Halioglobus japonicus: one gene and its partner. The protein of the gene in region 1 interacts with the protein of each later gene in a pairwise test. Links are inferred from orthologs where the notes say so. Each region holds a gene or a part of one and is shown on either strand. Other genes may lie near its edges. The genes, in order: ptsN and trkA.

Region 1 (7,572 bases):
CTCCCAGTCGGGGTTCAGTTCCGAGGATTTGACAGGCCTGCTGTGGCAGCGCCCGGTCACCGCGCGACTACAGCAGCGCGCTCTGGATCCGGCGCTACCTGTTGCCGGATTCAGCAACGCTGTATTGGAGGTCGGCCTGGAGAGCACGGTAGATACCGCGGCGCTGCAGGAGTGGCTGCCCTTTGAGGTCATGCATCTGGCCAATGGTGAGGCTGATGTTTCCGGGCTGCTCGCGATTCAGGCGGGGCAGGCACCGCAGCTGCAACTGGATTCAATGCTCGAGGGGGTGAGCCTCGATCTTCCTGCGCCCTATACCAAAGCCGCCGATGAAGCCCGTCGCTTTCAGCTACTATTGCCGCTGGAAAGAGATCGCGTGAACCTGGATATCCGTCTGGGCGGCGATTTGAGTGTCAGTTTGCTACAGGCGCAGGGCAATTTACTGGGAGCATCTGTCGGGGCAGGGGTGACTGCCGCACCCGTGGAGCTTGGTATTGTTCAGGGGAATGGCCAGTTATCGTACCTGGACCTCGAACAATGGTTGGCGTTTAGCGACCGCTATCTGATACCGATGGAGGAGGGCGATGCTCGGGTCGAGCAAGAGCCGGACGTTGAGCCGCAGCTGCTACGGCTGCAACTGGACGAGATTTACGTGGACCGGGCGCGATTGTGGGGCAAGGAGTTTGCTGACGCCCGATTCAGCCTGGCGCTGGACCAGCAAATCATGCAGGTGCAGGCGGAAACCAAGTGGTTGCGCGGTACTTACTTCCAACCCACCGAGGGGCGAGCGGGGCTCAAGCTGGATTATCTCGATTTCACGGGCATGAGTGCCGCGCTGGGCGAGGTGGATGAGGAAGTCGCTGCAGAGGCAACTGCGCCACAGCTGCTGGAGATACCTGACATGCAGGTGGTGGTGTCGAATCTGGCGCGGGGTGAGGAAACTTTGGGTGAGTTCCAGTTCAGTCTGGCCTCCGAAGGCACGTCGGTGCACGCGCGCGATATTACCGGCGAGATCGCGGGACTGCGCTTATCCCCTGAGGCGCCTGCGCAGCTGCACTGGCGTCAGAATGAACAAACGGAACTTACTGCGCCGATGAGATTTAGCGACTTCGGCGACACCCTGGAGCAGTTTGATTACGGTCGCTTCCTGGAAACCGCCAGCGGTTCCCTGGAGATTGCGTTAACCTGGCCGGGCTCCCCCAGGCATTCTCGCTGGCAGAATCCGACGGGCGCATTGATATTGGTATGGGGCGTGGGCGTTTCCTCGAGACGCCTGCAGGCGCGACGGGCGCCTTGCGCCTGGTGAGTATTTTTAATCTGGCTGAAGTCGCGCGGCGTCTCAGCCTGACGCATATGTTTGAGTCGGGGGTGCCTTTCAATAGTTTGCAGGGGCAGATGAATCTCGCCAGTGGAACCCTGGAAGTACCCGCCATAGCCATAGAGGGCAGTTCCAGTCGGTTTGTGTTCAGCCTTGAGACCGACCTGGAAGCAGAGACCCTGGATGGCGAACTGGTGGCAACCCTGCCAGTGGCCAATAACCTGCCCTGGGTGGCTGCGCTAGCCGGCGGCCTGCCGGTGGCAGCGGGCGTCTTCGTGGTGTCGAAGGTATTCGAAAAGCAGGTTAATCGACTATCCAGCGGGGTTTACGCCATCGGTGGTACCTGGAGTGAGCCCAGCATTGAATTTGATCGCATTTTTGACGATGAAACACGGCGCCAGGTCGAAGCCCTGGTCGAGGCGGTGGACCCCAACAACGTGCCCGATCCCAACGAGACGGCGTTAATCGCCGTAGAGCCGGTGGCCCCCAATTCACCCATTGATGAGGGTTCTACTGCCGACTAGGCGTGCTCTTGAAGTTCACGCAGGTAGCGAAATAGCTTGCGGCTGGCCGCCGGTGGCTTATTGTTTTTCTTCTCGCGCTGCGCCTGTAGTACCAGCTGGCGCAGTTGCTGACGATCCGCGTCAGGCCACTTGGCCATGACCTTCTCTACGCCATTCACTCCTGCCGCGAGCACGTCATCGCGCAGGGCCTCGAGCTCGTGAAATTTCTCATTGGCAACTTTGGCCGGCTTGTGCAGGGCTTCAAGCGCGTTTTCAATCGGTGTGGGGTCAACGTCGCGCATCAGCTTGCCGATAAACTGCAGGTGTCGCTTGCGGGCGTTATTACTGCGGATATTGCGCGATTCCAGGATGGCTTCCATCAGCCGGTCATCCTCGATGGGAATGCGCGCCAGCTCCTTGTCCTTGAGGCGGGTGAGTTTCTCGCCCAGGGCTTGTAGGGCCAGCATCTGCCGCTTTATTTCGGTTTTGCTGGGGCCTTCTTCGAGTTCGTCGTCAAATTCTTCGGGATCGTCACGCATAAAATAGAGTCGCCAGGCCGAGGAAAGAGACAAAGCCCACTACATCGGTCACGGTGGTGAGAATGACACCGCCGGCGAGGGCGGGGTCGATATTCAGGCGCGATAATAACAGAGGGAGGGCTGCGCCGGTAAAGGCCGCGGTAATCAGGTTGATCACCATGGCAGCGGCGATGATAATGCCGATATCCCAGTCATCAAACCAGAGTGAGGCGGCAACTGCCACCACGGCCGCCCACAGCAGGCCATTAATCAGCCCGATACCAAGTTCGCGCACCAATAGCCAGTTCTGGTTGTTCTTCCCCACCTGACCGATCGCAATACCGCGAATGAGCACCGTCAGGGTCTGGGTGCCGGCGATGCCCCCCATAGAGGCCACAATGGGCATGAGCACCGCCAGGGCAACGACCTTCTCGATGGTGCCTTGAAACATGTTGATCGTGGAAGCGGCGATAAAGGCGGTGACAAGGTTGATGCCCAGCCACACTGCGCGTCGTGGCGCTGCCTTTGCCAGGGGCGCAAAGGTGTCTTCTTCTTCATCCAGACCAGCCATGGACATGAAGGAGTGGTCGGCGTCTTCCCGGATCACGTCAACCACGTCGTCAATGGTAATCCGGCCGAGCAGTTTGCCGCTCTCGTCGACCACCGGCGCGGACACCCAGTCATTGCGCTCAAACAGGCGGGCCACCTCATCGTCGGGCGTGTCGACGGGGATAGGGTCGATGTCGGTGACCATCATTTCGCGCACAGTGGCCGAGGGGTCAGAAACCAACAGCGTCCGCAGGGGCAGCAGGCCGATATATTGATCGGTGCGGTTGACTACGATGAGGTTGTCGGTCATCTCCGGGATCTCATCGTGGCGACGCAGGTAGCGCAGAACAACGTCGAGCGTCAGGCGGGCACGAATGGTAATGGTGTCCGTGTTCATCAGGCCGCCGGCGATATCGTCGGGGTAGTGCATTACCTGCTCGAGGCGAGCACGGTCCTGATGGTCCATGGCAGTGAGGACTTCGCGGGTTACCCGGTCCGGCAGCTGCTGGAGAATGTCGGCGATATCGTCGTCTTCCAGGCCCTCGGTAATGGTGGCAACCTCAGCTGCGTCCATGCGAGACAGGAAGTGCGCCTGCAAGTCATCCGACAGCTCACCGAGCACTTCACCTTCGACCTCGACGTCGACCATTTTCCAGAGAATGTGGCGGAACTTTGGCGGAGAGGATTCCAGTAAATGGGCGATGTCGGCGGGGAGGAGGCCGTTCAGCATACGCCGCACGTCAACCATGGCGCCGCTGTCGAGCGCCAGGGTCAACCTGTCGAGGGTAGCCTGTGATTTGGCCAAGTTATGGGGCATGCCCGCACTCCCTATGTGGTCCGCGACTGCGCGGTATCCGGAAAATTATCCGGCAAAGCGCCGTATTCAACAACGGGATTAGTTACGCGGCGTTATTCGGCTTCGTCAAAACGATTGGCGATAAGCGCGGTAATGGCTTCCAGCGCCTGCTGCTCATCGCGGCCGTCGATGCGTAAATCCAGCACCGTGCCCTTGCCTGCAGCGAGCATCATGACAGACATGATGCTTTTGGCGTCGACCATATTGCCGTCGCTGCCTGCTTCAATGGAGCTCGAGAATGCCGATGTGCAGCCCACAAGCTTTGCTGCCGCCCTGGCGTGCAGGCCGAGCTTGTTGATGATGGTCACCTGGGTTTCTATCACCTTACTGCAATTCCCTGTGGCGTAAGTGTATGGCTGGAAACTGCTCCTGATAGTGCCGGAACAGGCGGTCAGCCAAATATACTGAACGATGTTGACCGCCGGTACAACCCAGCGCAATTGTCATGTAGCTGCGGTTGCTGTCCCGGTAGCGAGGCAACCAATTGTCCAGGTAGGTCCTGATGTCGTTGAACAGTTCATCCGTGAGCGACTGGGCTTCGAGAAATTCACGCACTTGTGAGTCGAGCCCGGTCATGAGTCGCAATTCCTTTACCCAGTGCGGGTTGGGTAGCATGCGCACATCAAAAACCAGATCGGCATCAGCGGGGACGCCGCGTTTAAAGCCGAAGGATTGTACGAGTACTGACATGCTACCGCTGGCTGCGCCCAGCAGCCGTTGTTTGATCGCATCGCGCAGTTCGTAAATGGTCATCTGGCTGGTATCCAGCACCAGTGATGCGGCGCTGGAAATAGACTCCAGCAGTTGCCATTCGCGCTCGATAGCCTCGGGCAGTGCCAGGGCCTCAGAGGTCAGCGGGTGCTTGCGCCGGGTCTCGCTGAAGCGTTTGATGAGGGTGGCTTCCTGGGCGTCGAGAAACAGAATCTCGGTGCTTACCGAGGCGGGCAGCGATTCCAGAATAGCGCTGAAGTTGGCGAGATCCTTCCACGCATTGCGAGCGTCGATACACACGGCGGTGCCGCGAAAATGGGTGAAGTGGTCGCCGCGGGTTTCCTCTACCAGCGCAGGGAGTAGGGAGCAGGGCAGATTATCAATACAGTAGTAGCCTTCATCTTCGAGCTGATGCAGGGCAGTACTTTTGCCCGAGCCCGACCGGCCACTGATGATAATAAGCTGCATTGCGCTATCCTGTGGCCAGATCGTAAAGGGCCGCGGTGTTGTCGGCCTGGCGCAGGCGCTGACAGAACTCGGCGTCGCTGAATTTGCGGGCGATATGCGCCAGCGTATCCAGATGCTGCTGGTGCGCTTCACTGGGCACCAGTAACGCGAAGACCAGATCGACCTGACGGCCGTCCGGTGCGTCGTAGTCAATGGGCTCAGCGAGCGTGATCAGCGTACCCAGTGGCTGGGTGCAGTTGTCAATGCGGCTATGGGGAATGGCAATGCCGGCACCGAGACCGGTGCTTCCCAGCTTTTCGCGAGCGATGAACTGGGCGAAAATTTCGTCGTAACTGAGTGAGAGTTGGTCCTCGCTGATAATGCGGGCGATGGTTTCGAAAAGTCTCTTTTTGCTGACTCCGGGCACCTGGCAGGCAGTGCGCTCCGGAGTCAGGAGATTATCCAGCGGTTGTTGCATGGCTGGGTTTAGTGTCCTCTGGTTTTTTCCTTGTGTTTAATAAGCTGGCGGTCAAGCTTGTCCGCCAGGGCGTCAATCGCGGCATACATGTCCTCGGACTCCGCATGGGCGAAAATGTCAGCCCCTGATATGTGTACGTTGGCTTCTGCTTTCTGAACCATTTTCTCCACGATCAGCGTGACCTGGGTGTTGGTGATCTGATCAAAATGTCGCTGCAGTCGTTCAAATTTACTCTCGACATACTCCCGCAGGGCTGAGGTGACCTCTACGTGGTGTCCGCTGACATTCAGTTGCATACACTTGCTCCTTCTTCTGATGAATCCAGGCGGTGGCCCGGAACCGGCAGTACCGGATTTAATCCTCTGAAGTAAAGTCTAGACCAAGCCATGGCCGGCGCGTAACTTTTTCCCGCAGGTAGCCCGCCGTCATCTAGACCAACCTCTTGCGTTCGTTCGACGGAGGAATCAGCAGGGTGTCGCGATACTTGGCGATGGTGCGCCTGGCGACTTTAATCCCCTGTTCCTCCAGCAGCTGGGTGATCTTATTATCACTCAGTGGTTTGCGCGGATTCTCAGCCGCGACCAGTTTTTTGATAAGTGCTCGAATAGCGGTGGAGGAGCATTCTCCCCCGGCCGTCGTGGCCACATGACTGGAGAAGAAGTACTTCAATTCGAAAATGCCGCGAGGTGTGTGCATGTACTTCTGGGTGGTGACCCGGGATATTGTTGACTCGTGCATTTCCACTGCCTCGGCGATATCGTGCAGCACCAGTGGCTTCATGGCTTCTTCGCCATATTCCAGAAAATTGCGCTGATGTTCGACAATTTTGGTGGCAACTTTCATCAGGGTTTCGTTGCGACTCTGCAGGCTCTTCAAAAACCAGCGCGCTTCCTGCAGGTTGTCCTTGAGATAAGTGTTGTCTGCACTGTTATCGGCGCGCTTGATGAGGCTGGCATACTCCGCGTTGATACGCAGTCGCGGGGCGATGTCCGGGTTGAGTTCCACCAGCCAGCGGCCGTCTTTCTTGCTCACAAATACATCCGGAACAACGTATTCGACTTCGCTCGGAGCGAAGGTTTCCCCGGGGTTGGGGTCCAGGGTCTGAATCAGCCCCAACACGTCTTTCAGTTGCTCTTCCTTCAGTCGTGTGCGGCGCATGATCTGGCTGAAATCGCCGCTGGCGAGTTGACCGAGATGGCGATTCAGTATTTGCCGGGCTTGCTCAAGGTAGGGGGTGTCAGCCGGTAGCTGCTGTAGCTGTACCAGAAGACACTCCTGCAAGTCGCGCGTGCAAACCCCGGCAGGCTCGAACTGCTGCAGCATATGCAGCACTGCGACAACCTCGTCCTCATCGATCTCCAGTTCATGCCCCTGCAGCGACTGATGGATGTCTTCAACACTTAACATCAGTCGCCCGTTGTCGTCCGTGGCATCGATAATCGCAAGCGCGATCACTCGGTCGGTGTCCGATAGCCGGCTCAGGCCAAGCTGCCATAGCAGATGCTCCTGCAGCGACTGGCGCGCACCGCCGCGGGTTTCAAAGTCGCTGCCGGGAACGTCCTCGGGAGGGGGTGGCGGGGCTGAGCCGGAGGGCAGTAGGTCCTCCCACTGGGTGTCTACGGGTAGGTCGTCCGGCAGGGTCGCCGAAGCGGTATCCTGGGGAGTGTTTTCCCCTGCGGTAGCGGTTTGCTCCAGGTTTTCGAGGGGGCCGTCGTGGCTGGGGGTGCTATCGGTGTCAGGGGGCTGTCTACCGGCCCCGGCTCGTCTTCGCCGGCTTCCAGCAGGGGGTTGTTATCCAGCGCCTGTTGAATTTCCTGTTGTAAATCCACGGTCGACAGCTGCAGCAGGCGTATTGCCTGTTGCAATTGGGGGTCATGGTCAGCTGCTGGCCCAGCTTTAACTGCAGCGATTGTTTCATGAGTGGATTTTGCGCCCTCAGGTGCACTTCGAGAGGTGCACTTCGAGAGGTGCACCGCTATACAACGAGAAGAAGTTTAGCTCCCCTCTGACGGGGGTGGCAAGGTTGTGGCGCGAAATTTGCTTGTTGACATGTGCCCCCAAAAGGGACAAGGGCTATAGCGAGAATTGTTCGCCCAGATAGATGTCGCGAACGCGCTGGTTGGACAGCACATCATTGGCGGTGCCAGAGGCGATAATATGCCCCTCGCCGACAATAAAGGCCTTTTCGCAGATAT
Region 2 (7,580 bases), 3.2 Mb from region 1 along the record:
TGCGATCACCTGTACCGGGTCGTTGCTCTCGATATTGGACAGGGTAATGAAGTTGGGTTTGAGCGCCCCGTCGGCGTCGACCAGATGGAAGTACTTCTGGTGCTCTTTCATGGAGGACACGAGCGCTTCGGCGGGCACTTCCAGGAAGCGTTCTTCGAAGGAGCCGGTGAGCGCCACCGGCCATTCCACCAGTCCTGTTACTTCATCCAGCAGGTCGGGGTCGATCACCGCAGTGGCGTTGAGCGCACTGGCTTCAACTTCTACCTGATCGCGAATCATTTGCTGGCGCTCGTCGAAGTTGGCGACCACGTAGGCAGCCTTCAGTGTGTCCACGTAGTCTTCCGGCCGCGCCAGGGTGATGTCGCCGCTGGAATGGAAGCGGTGGCCGCGGGTGACATTGCCTGTTGGCAAGCCCAGCACCTCGCCGTGATCGGCGTTGTCGCCCAGCATGGCGACGATCCAGTGCACAGGGCGCACGAATTCGACCCGGCTGGCGCCCCAGCGCATGCGCTTGGGAATCGGCAGGGCGGCGATGGACTCATTGATAATGTCGTTCAGACAGGATGAGGTCTCAATACCGGGCTCGGTTTTACGCAGGCCCAGGCGCACGCCTTTGGGCGTGTCGATTTCCGCCAGTGCCTCGGGTTCAACGCCCTGCTTGCGCGCAAAGCCAGCGGCCGCTGGCGTCCAGTTGCCGTCGGCGTCTTTGGCGCGGTCGGCTGGCGGTCCCAGCAGTTCGATGTCTTTGTCAGCACCCTTTGTCTGCACCCTGTCGATCAGTACCGCGAGGCGGCGGGGTGATGCAAACCACTGTACTTCGCCGTGTTCCAACTCGCGCTGGGCCAGCCCCATCACGATGCCGTCGCGAAATGCCAGCCCCAGGGATTTCAGTGCTTTAGGCGGCAGCTCTTCGGTGCCGAGCTCTATCAGCAGCGTCTCGGTAGTCATGCGCTTGCCTCCGCTTCAATACGATCGAGCACTTCCTTGCGAATGCCCTCCTCCGCCATGGGAAAGCCCAGGGCTGCACGGGCATCGAAATAGGCCTGGGCCACTTCCCGGGCGAGGGTCCGCACCCGCAGAATGAAGCGCTGGCGCTCGGTCACCGAAATGGCGTGGCGCGCATCCAGCAGGTTGAAGGTGTGGGATGCTTTCATGACCATTTCATAGGCAGGCAGCGGCAGGCTTTTCTCAACCAGCCGCAGCGCTTCTTTCTCACAGTGGTCGAAAAAGCCGAACAGTTGCTCGACGTCTGCTTCTTCGAAGTTATAGCGCGACATTTCCACTTCGTTCTGGTGGAACACATCGCCGTAAGTGACTTTGCCCGCAGGCCCGTCGGCCCACACCAGATCGTAAATGCTGTTAACGCCCTGCAGGTACATGGCGATGCGCTCAATACCGTAGGTAATTTCGCCGGTGACCGGGTAGCACTCAATACCGCCGGCCTGCTGGAAATAGGTGAACTGGGTCACTTCCATGCCGTTGAGCCAGACTTCCCAGCCAAGCCCCCAGGCGCCGAGGGTGGGCGATTCCCAGTTGTCTTCCACAAAGCGGATGTCGTGGATCGCGGTGTCGACGCCCAGGGCCGCCAGCGATTCCAGATACAGTTGCTGGAATTCGGCGGGCGATGGCTTCATGACGACCTGAAACTGGTAGTAGTGCTGCAGGCGGTTGGGGTTTTCACCGTAGCGGCCGTCGGTGGGGCGGCGGCTGGGCTGCACATAGGCGGCGTTCCAGCTTTCGGGGCCCACGGCGCGCAGGAAGGTTGCGGGGTGGAATGTACCTGCGCCAACTTCCATGTCCAGCGGCTGCAGGACGACGCAGCCCTGGTCGGCCCAGAACTGCTGCAGGTTCAAGATAATCTCTTGAAATGTAGGGATTTTTTCAGGCTGATTTGCCACGGGAATACCTGTGAGCGGGTGTCAAAAAGCCGGCTATTATACAGCCTCTTTTGTCGGCATAATACGCGCTTTGCCCGAAAGTGAAATTCTCCCATGAATGGCATTAAAGTGGCCCTGGTGAAACTGCTGCTGCACTTCTGTGCGCTGTTGCCCCTTGCCTGGGCGCGAGCTCTTGGCCGGTTGGCAGTATCGCTGTACTGGCCCTTTGGCGGCCGCAGCCGCAAAGTGACCGAGCGCAATATCGAACTCGCCTTCCCCGATCTCACCGCATCTGAACAGCAGGCGATGGCGCTGGCCAGCCTGCGCGAAACCGGTGCCCTGGCAGCGGAAATGGGCCATGTCTGGTTGCGCCCCTGGAACTATGTGCAGGGCTTGATGGTCAGTGTGGAGGGCGATGCGTTGATAACCGATGCCCAGGCACAGGGCCGCGGGGTAATTGTACTGGCCCCGCACCTGGGCAACTGGGAGATGATAGGCCTGCATGCGGGGACCCTGGGTAGCATGGTGTCGCTGTATGAACCGCCCAAATTGGAAGCGATTGGGCCGATGATTGAGAACGCCCGCCAGCGGGCCGGCGCCACGCTGGTGCCCACCGACAGTCGCGGCCTCGTGAAACTGTTGCGCAGCGTAAAGGGCGGCAAAATCTCCGGCATTCTTCCCGATCAGGCCCCGCGAGATCTGGCCTCCGGGGAGAATATTTCTTTTATGGGAATTGAGTGCTTCACGCCGACGCTCGCCAACAACATGATTCGGCGCACGGGGGCGCTGGCGGTATTTGGATTTGCCGAGCGAGTGCCAGGCGGATTTGCGCTGCGCTACTTCGCCGCAGAAGACGCCATCTACGATGAGGACAATGCCATTTCTCTGGCCGCGCTTAATCGGGGTGTCGAGAAATGCCTGCGCCACTGCGACACGCAGTACCAGTGGGAATACAAACGATTCCGGGTGCGGCCGAAGAACGGCCCCGGGGTATACGACGATTTATAGCAGCCTTCCAGGCAGCTGACAGGAACAACCATGTTTTACGGAAAACTGATTGGCGGTGTACTCGGCCTTCTGGTGCTGGGACCGCTAGGGCTGTTGATCGGCCTGTTCGTGGGCCACTTGTTCGACAAGGGCCTGTGGCAAACCCTGCGCTTTGCATCGCCTGAAAATATTGCCCGCATCAAGCAGAGCTTTTTCGAGTCCACTTTCCTGTTGTCCGGATACATGGCCAAAGCGGACGGCCATATCTCCCAGCAGGAAATCGATCACACGGAAATGGTGATCTCGCAAATGGGCCTGTCTGCGGAGCAGCGCAAGCGGGCGATTGAACTGTTTCGCGAGGGATCGGCTGCCAACTTTCAGCCCGAGCCCGTGATATCACGCTTTCTTGAAGCCACCGGTGGTCAGCAGCAGCTCAAGCAGACGCTGCTTTTCTTCCAGATTTCACTGGCCATGGCAGACCAGGCACTGGACGATGCCGAGCGCGATGCACTCAACCGCATTGCCACGCTGCTGGGGTTCACCCGCGCCCAGTTGGAGCAGATGTTGCGCATGGCCCAGGCGCAGGGTCACTTCCATGGGCACGGCGGTGCTGCGGGCCCCGAGCCCGGTACTACCCTGGAAGACGCCTACGAGGCGCTGGGTGTTAGCAAGGACGTGGACGACAAGAGCCTCAAGCGTGCCTATCGCAAACTGATGAGCGAAAACCACCCTGACAAACTGATCGCCCAGGGCGTGCCGGAAGACATGGTGAAAATGGCCACCGAAAAGTCGCAGGATATTCAGGCGGCCTACGAAATGATCAAGAAATCGCGCGGCATGAAATAAGCGCGCCAGCGCAGACTTAGACCCGCCAGAACATCGGGGTGAATAACACCAGCAGGGTAAAGACCTCAAGGCGGCCCAGCAGCATGGTAAAACACAGAATGGCTTTGGCGGTATCGGAAATCGACGAGTAGTTGGCCGCCACCTCACCCAGGCCCGGCCCCAGATTGTTTATGGCCGCTGCCACCGCTGAAAACGCGGTGGTAAAGTCCAGCCCGGTCGCCATTAACAGCAGCATGATGATAATAAAGCTCGTTGTGTATACCGCGAAGAAGCTCCATACCGCACTGACCACAGACGCTTCTACCCGACGCCTGCCGACCTTGAGCGGAATAATCGCATTGGGGTGAATCAGCTGTTTCATCTCGCGCACGCCCTGCTTGTAGATCAGCATGATGCGCATGGCCTTCATGCCACCGCCGGTTGAGCCTACACAGCCCCCCATAAACGAGAACATCAGCAGCATGACCGGCAAGAAGGAAGGCCAGTGGGCGAAGTCCTGGGTGGCGAAGCCGGTGGTGGTGGTAATGGAGATCGCCTGGAAAATGCCGTGGACAACGGCATCCGATGCAACCAGGACTTCACTGATAATCAGATAGGCGCAGGTGATTGCGACACAGATCAACAGTACGGCGGAGAAAAACCGGGTCTCGGAGTCCTTGCGGTAGGGGGCGATATTGCGGCGCCGCCAGAAGATAAAGTGCAGTCCGAAATTAATCGCTGAGATATACATAAACAGGCTGCATATCATCAGAATGGTATTACTCTCGAAGTAGCCCATGCTGGCGTCGTGGGTCGAAAAGCCACCAATGGCCACGGTGGACAGGGCGTGCGCGATGGCGTCGAACGCGGTCATACCGGCAGCCCAGTAACACACCGCGCAAACAATGGTCAGCGACACGTAAACAATGGCCAGCGCTTTGGCGGTTTCGGTAATGCGCGGCGTCAGCTTGCTGTCTTTGGAAGGCCCGGGTGTCTCAGCCTTGTAAAGCTGCATGCCACCAATGCCGAGCATCGGCAGTACTGCCACCGCCACCACGATAATCCCGATGCCGCCCATCCACTGCAGGAGCTGACGATAAATCAGAATTGACTGCGGCAGTGTATCCAGGCCGACGATAACCGTTGCACCGGTGGTGGTCAGGCCGGAAATAGATTCGAAAATCGCTTCGGTGGTACTCAGATGCAGGCTGTCGGTCAGTGCAAAGGGCAGCGCACCGAACAGGCCCAGTACGCTCCAGAACAGGGAGGTGATGAGAAAGCCATCGCGAATACGCAGCTCGTGTCGGGCGTTCATTACCGGGACCCAGATGGCGAGCCCGGCAAAAAAGGTGATCGACAGTGCCATCAGGAACCCGGTGGCAGTGTTGTCGTCGCTCAGTAGTGCCAGTAGCAATGGCACCAGCATGGTGCTCGAAAACAGCATGAGCAAAATGCCGAGAATGCGCATTGAGACCGAGAGGTGCATTCAGAAGAACCCGAAACCCACGGCAAACAATTTCTCTATCGCACTGATTTTGCGCCGGTCTACGAGGAATAGAATCACGTGGTCGTCCGTCTCGACTACCATGTGGCCATGGGCGATGAGCACTTCTTCGCCACGAACAATGGCGCCAATGGTTACGCCTTCCGGGAGCGGGATCTCGTCGAGGCGTCGACCTACCACTTTGCTCGAGTAGGCGTCGCCGTGGGCGGTGACTTCGATCGCTTCTGCGGCGCCGCGGCGCAGCGAATGCACGTTGCTGATGTCGCCGCGCCGCACATGTGTCAGCAGGCTGCCAATGGTGATCTGCTGGGGTGAAATCGCGATGTCGATTTCATCGCCCACCAGTTCGGCATAGGCGGCATTGGTAATCAGGGTGATGACTTTTTTGGCGCCCATACGCTTGGCCAGCATTGACATCATGATATTGGATTCGTCGTTGTTGGTGAGTGCGCAGAACACGTCGGTGGCTTCGATATTTTCCTGGTACAACAGCTGTGGCTCGGATGCGCTGCCGTTGAGCACAATGGTGTGCTTGAGTCGTTCCGATAACACCTTACAGCGGTCGTAGGATTGCTCGATGACCTTGACCTGATACTGGTCCTCGATGGACAGGGCCAGGGTGGCACCGATGTTGCCGCCGCCAGCAATCATCACCCGTTTGTAGGGTTTGTCGACTTTGCGCATCTCGGCCATGACTGCCCGAATATTTTCCCGGGCGGCAATGAAGAAGACTTCGTCGTCCGCCTCTACGACCGTCGTCCCCTCGGGCATGATGGCGCGGTCCTGGCGGAAGATCGCCGCCACCCGGGTGTCCACCTTGGGCATGTGGTTGCGAATTTCCTGCAACTCCTGACCGACGATTGGGCCACCGTGGTAAGCGCGCACCGCGACCAACTGCACTTTGCCCTCGGCAAAATCCAGCACCTGCAGCGCGCCGGGGTTGGCGATAAGCTGGCGAATATTCTTGGTGACCAGCTGTTCGGGGCCGATGATGACATCTACAGGGACGTGATCGCGGTTGAACAACTGGTCCTGGTGCGCGAGGTAATTGGGAGAGCGTACCCGGGAAATCTTGGTGGGCGTGTTGAACAGGGAGTGGGCGACCTGGCAGGCCATCATATTGATTTCGTCGGAGTTGGTGACGGCAATCAGCATGTCGGCATCTTCGGCGCCGGCTTTATACAGGGTGTTGGGGTGTGATGCGCCGCCGGTGACGGTGCCGATGTCAAGCCGGTCCTGCAGCGCGCGCAGTTTTCCGCTGTCAGTGTCGACGACAGTAATGTCGTTCTGTTCGTTGGCGAGGTGCTCGGCAAGCGTACCGCCAACCTGGCCTGCACCGAGAATAATAATTTTCATGTCGCGGACGGGGCCCCCCTGAATACGGGGAACAATAAAGAAAAGGGTCGCACAATGTAAGAGCCGCAAATGGCAATTTGCACATCAGGGCAGTGCGCGCCTGGTCAGCTTTTTTGCAGCAGCGTGTAGTAAAGCCCGTCGGGGCCGCCGGGGCTGGGTAGCAACTGGCGACCGTGCTGGGTGGGTTGCCCCCAGTCAACCGCAGGCGCTGCGGCGCTGGCGTCGCTGTGTCTCGCGAGAAACCGCGACACTGTGGCATCGTTTTCGCCACTCATAATGGAACAGGTGGCGTATACCAGCGTGCCCCCCTGACGCAGCAGTGGCCACAGCCCGTCCAGAATGTCTGATTGCTGTTCGCTGAAGCCGTCGATGTCCGTGGTGCGGCGCAGCGACTTCACGTCTGGGTGGCGGCGGATAACACCGGTGGCGGAACAGGGCGCGTCAACCAGAATGCGGTCAAAGGCCTGCTCGCCCAGGTTGGACGGTGGCTGGCGGCCGTCGCCCTCCAGCAGTTCGGCGCCCAGCTCTAATCGTTCGAGGTTTTCCTGAATACGCTGCAGGCGCAACGGGTCAACGTCCATGGCGGTGACGTCAGCGGCGGGCTCGAGCTCCAGCAAGTGCCCGGTTTTACCGCCCGGGCGGCACAGGCATCGAGGATGCGCTCGCCGGCGCGCGGCGCCACCAGCACTGCGGCCATTTGCGCTGCCTCGTCCTGGACACTGACATCCCCGAGTCCGAAGCCCGGCAGTTCGGCCACGTCCATGGGCTTGTCGAGGTAGACAGCGGCAGGGCTGTGTGCGCCCGCTCGGGCTGCGATGCCGGCTTTAACCAGCAAGGCGAGATAGTCCTCACGGCTGCCCCGGCTGAGGTTGATGCGCAGGGTCATGGGCGGTTGTTCGTTGTTGGCTGCGATGATGTCACCAGCCTGTTCGGGCCACTCCTGCATGAGCGCGTCGTAAAGCCACTCGGGGTGTGCGTTGGCGGCCGCGGCAGGCAGGGCTGCTACCAGGGTTTCCCGCTCGCGTTGAAAG

What was found.
Region 2: the proteins of ptsN (region 1) and trkA interact in binary tests that used the Escherichia coli proteins (3 or more experiments, as listed by UniProt). The link is inferred for Halioglobus japonicus from one-to-one orthologs.

The regions. Positions count from the first base shown.
Region 1 is NZ_CP019450.1:3,762,344-3,769,915, reverse strand. The notes cover bases 3,652-6,516. They hold ptsN (PTS IIA-like nitrogen regulatory protein PtsN), read right to left. Parts: upstream 5,378-6,516; coding sequence 4,925-5,377; downstream 3,652-4,924. Other genes in these bases: hpf (ribosome hibernation-promoting factor, HPF/YfiA family), read right to left, coding at 5,386-5,673; rapZ (RNase adapter RapZ), read right to left, coding at 4,066-4,920; BST95_RS17715 (HPr family phosphocarrier protein), read right to left, coding at 3,795-4,064; mgtE (magnesium transporter), read right to left, coding at 3,652-3,702. In the rest of the region: ribosome biogenesis factor YjgA, read right to left, coding at 1,836-2,357; more of mgtE, read right to left, coding at 2,350-3,651; lptB (LPS export ABC transporter ATP-binding protein), read right to left, coding at 7,451-7,572. UniProt on the Escherichia coli protein: Seems to have a role in regulating nitrogen assimilation.
Region 2 is NZ_CP019450.1:577,017-584,596, reverse strand. The notes cover bases 4,363-7,235. They hold trkA (Trk system potassium transporter TrkA), read right to left. Parts: upstream 6,550-7,235; coding sequence 5,176-6,549; downstream 4,363-5,175. Other genes in these bases: BST95_RS20275 (transcription antitermination factor NusB), read right to left, coding at 7,076-7,235; BST95_RS20280 (16S rRNA (cytosine(967)-C(5))-methyltransferase), read right to left, coding at 6,654-7,166; BST95_RS02790 (TrkH family potassium uptake protein), read right to left, coding at 4,363-5,175. Also shown: glyS (glycine--tRNA ligase subunit beta), read right to left, coding at 1-948; glyQ (glycine--tRNA ligase subunit alpha), read right to left, coding at 945-1,898; BST95_RS02800 (lysophospholipid acyltransferase family protein), read left to right, coding at 1,992-2,885; co-chaperone DjlA, read left to right, coding at 2,916-3,710; more of BST95_RS02790, read right to left, coding at 3,727-4,362; more of BST95_RS20275, read right to left, coding at 7,236-7,580. UniProt on the Escherichia coli protein: Part of the constitutive potassium transport systems TrkG and TrkH. May regulate the transport activity of TrkG and TrkH systems. Binds to NAD(+) and NADH.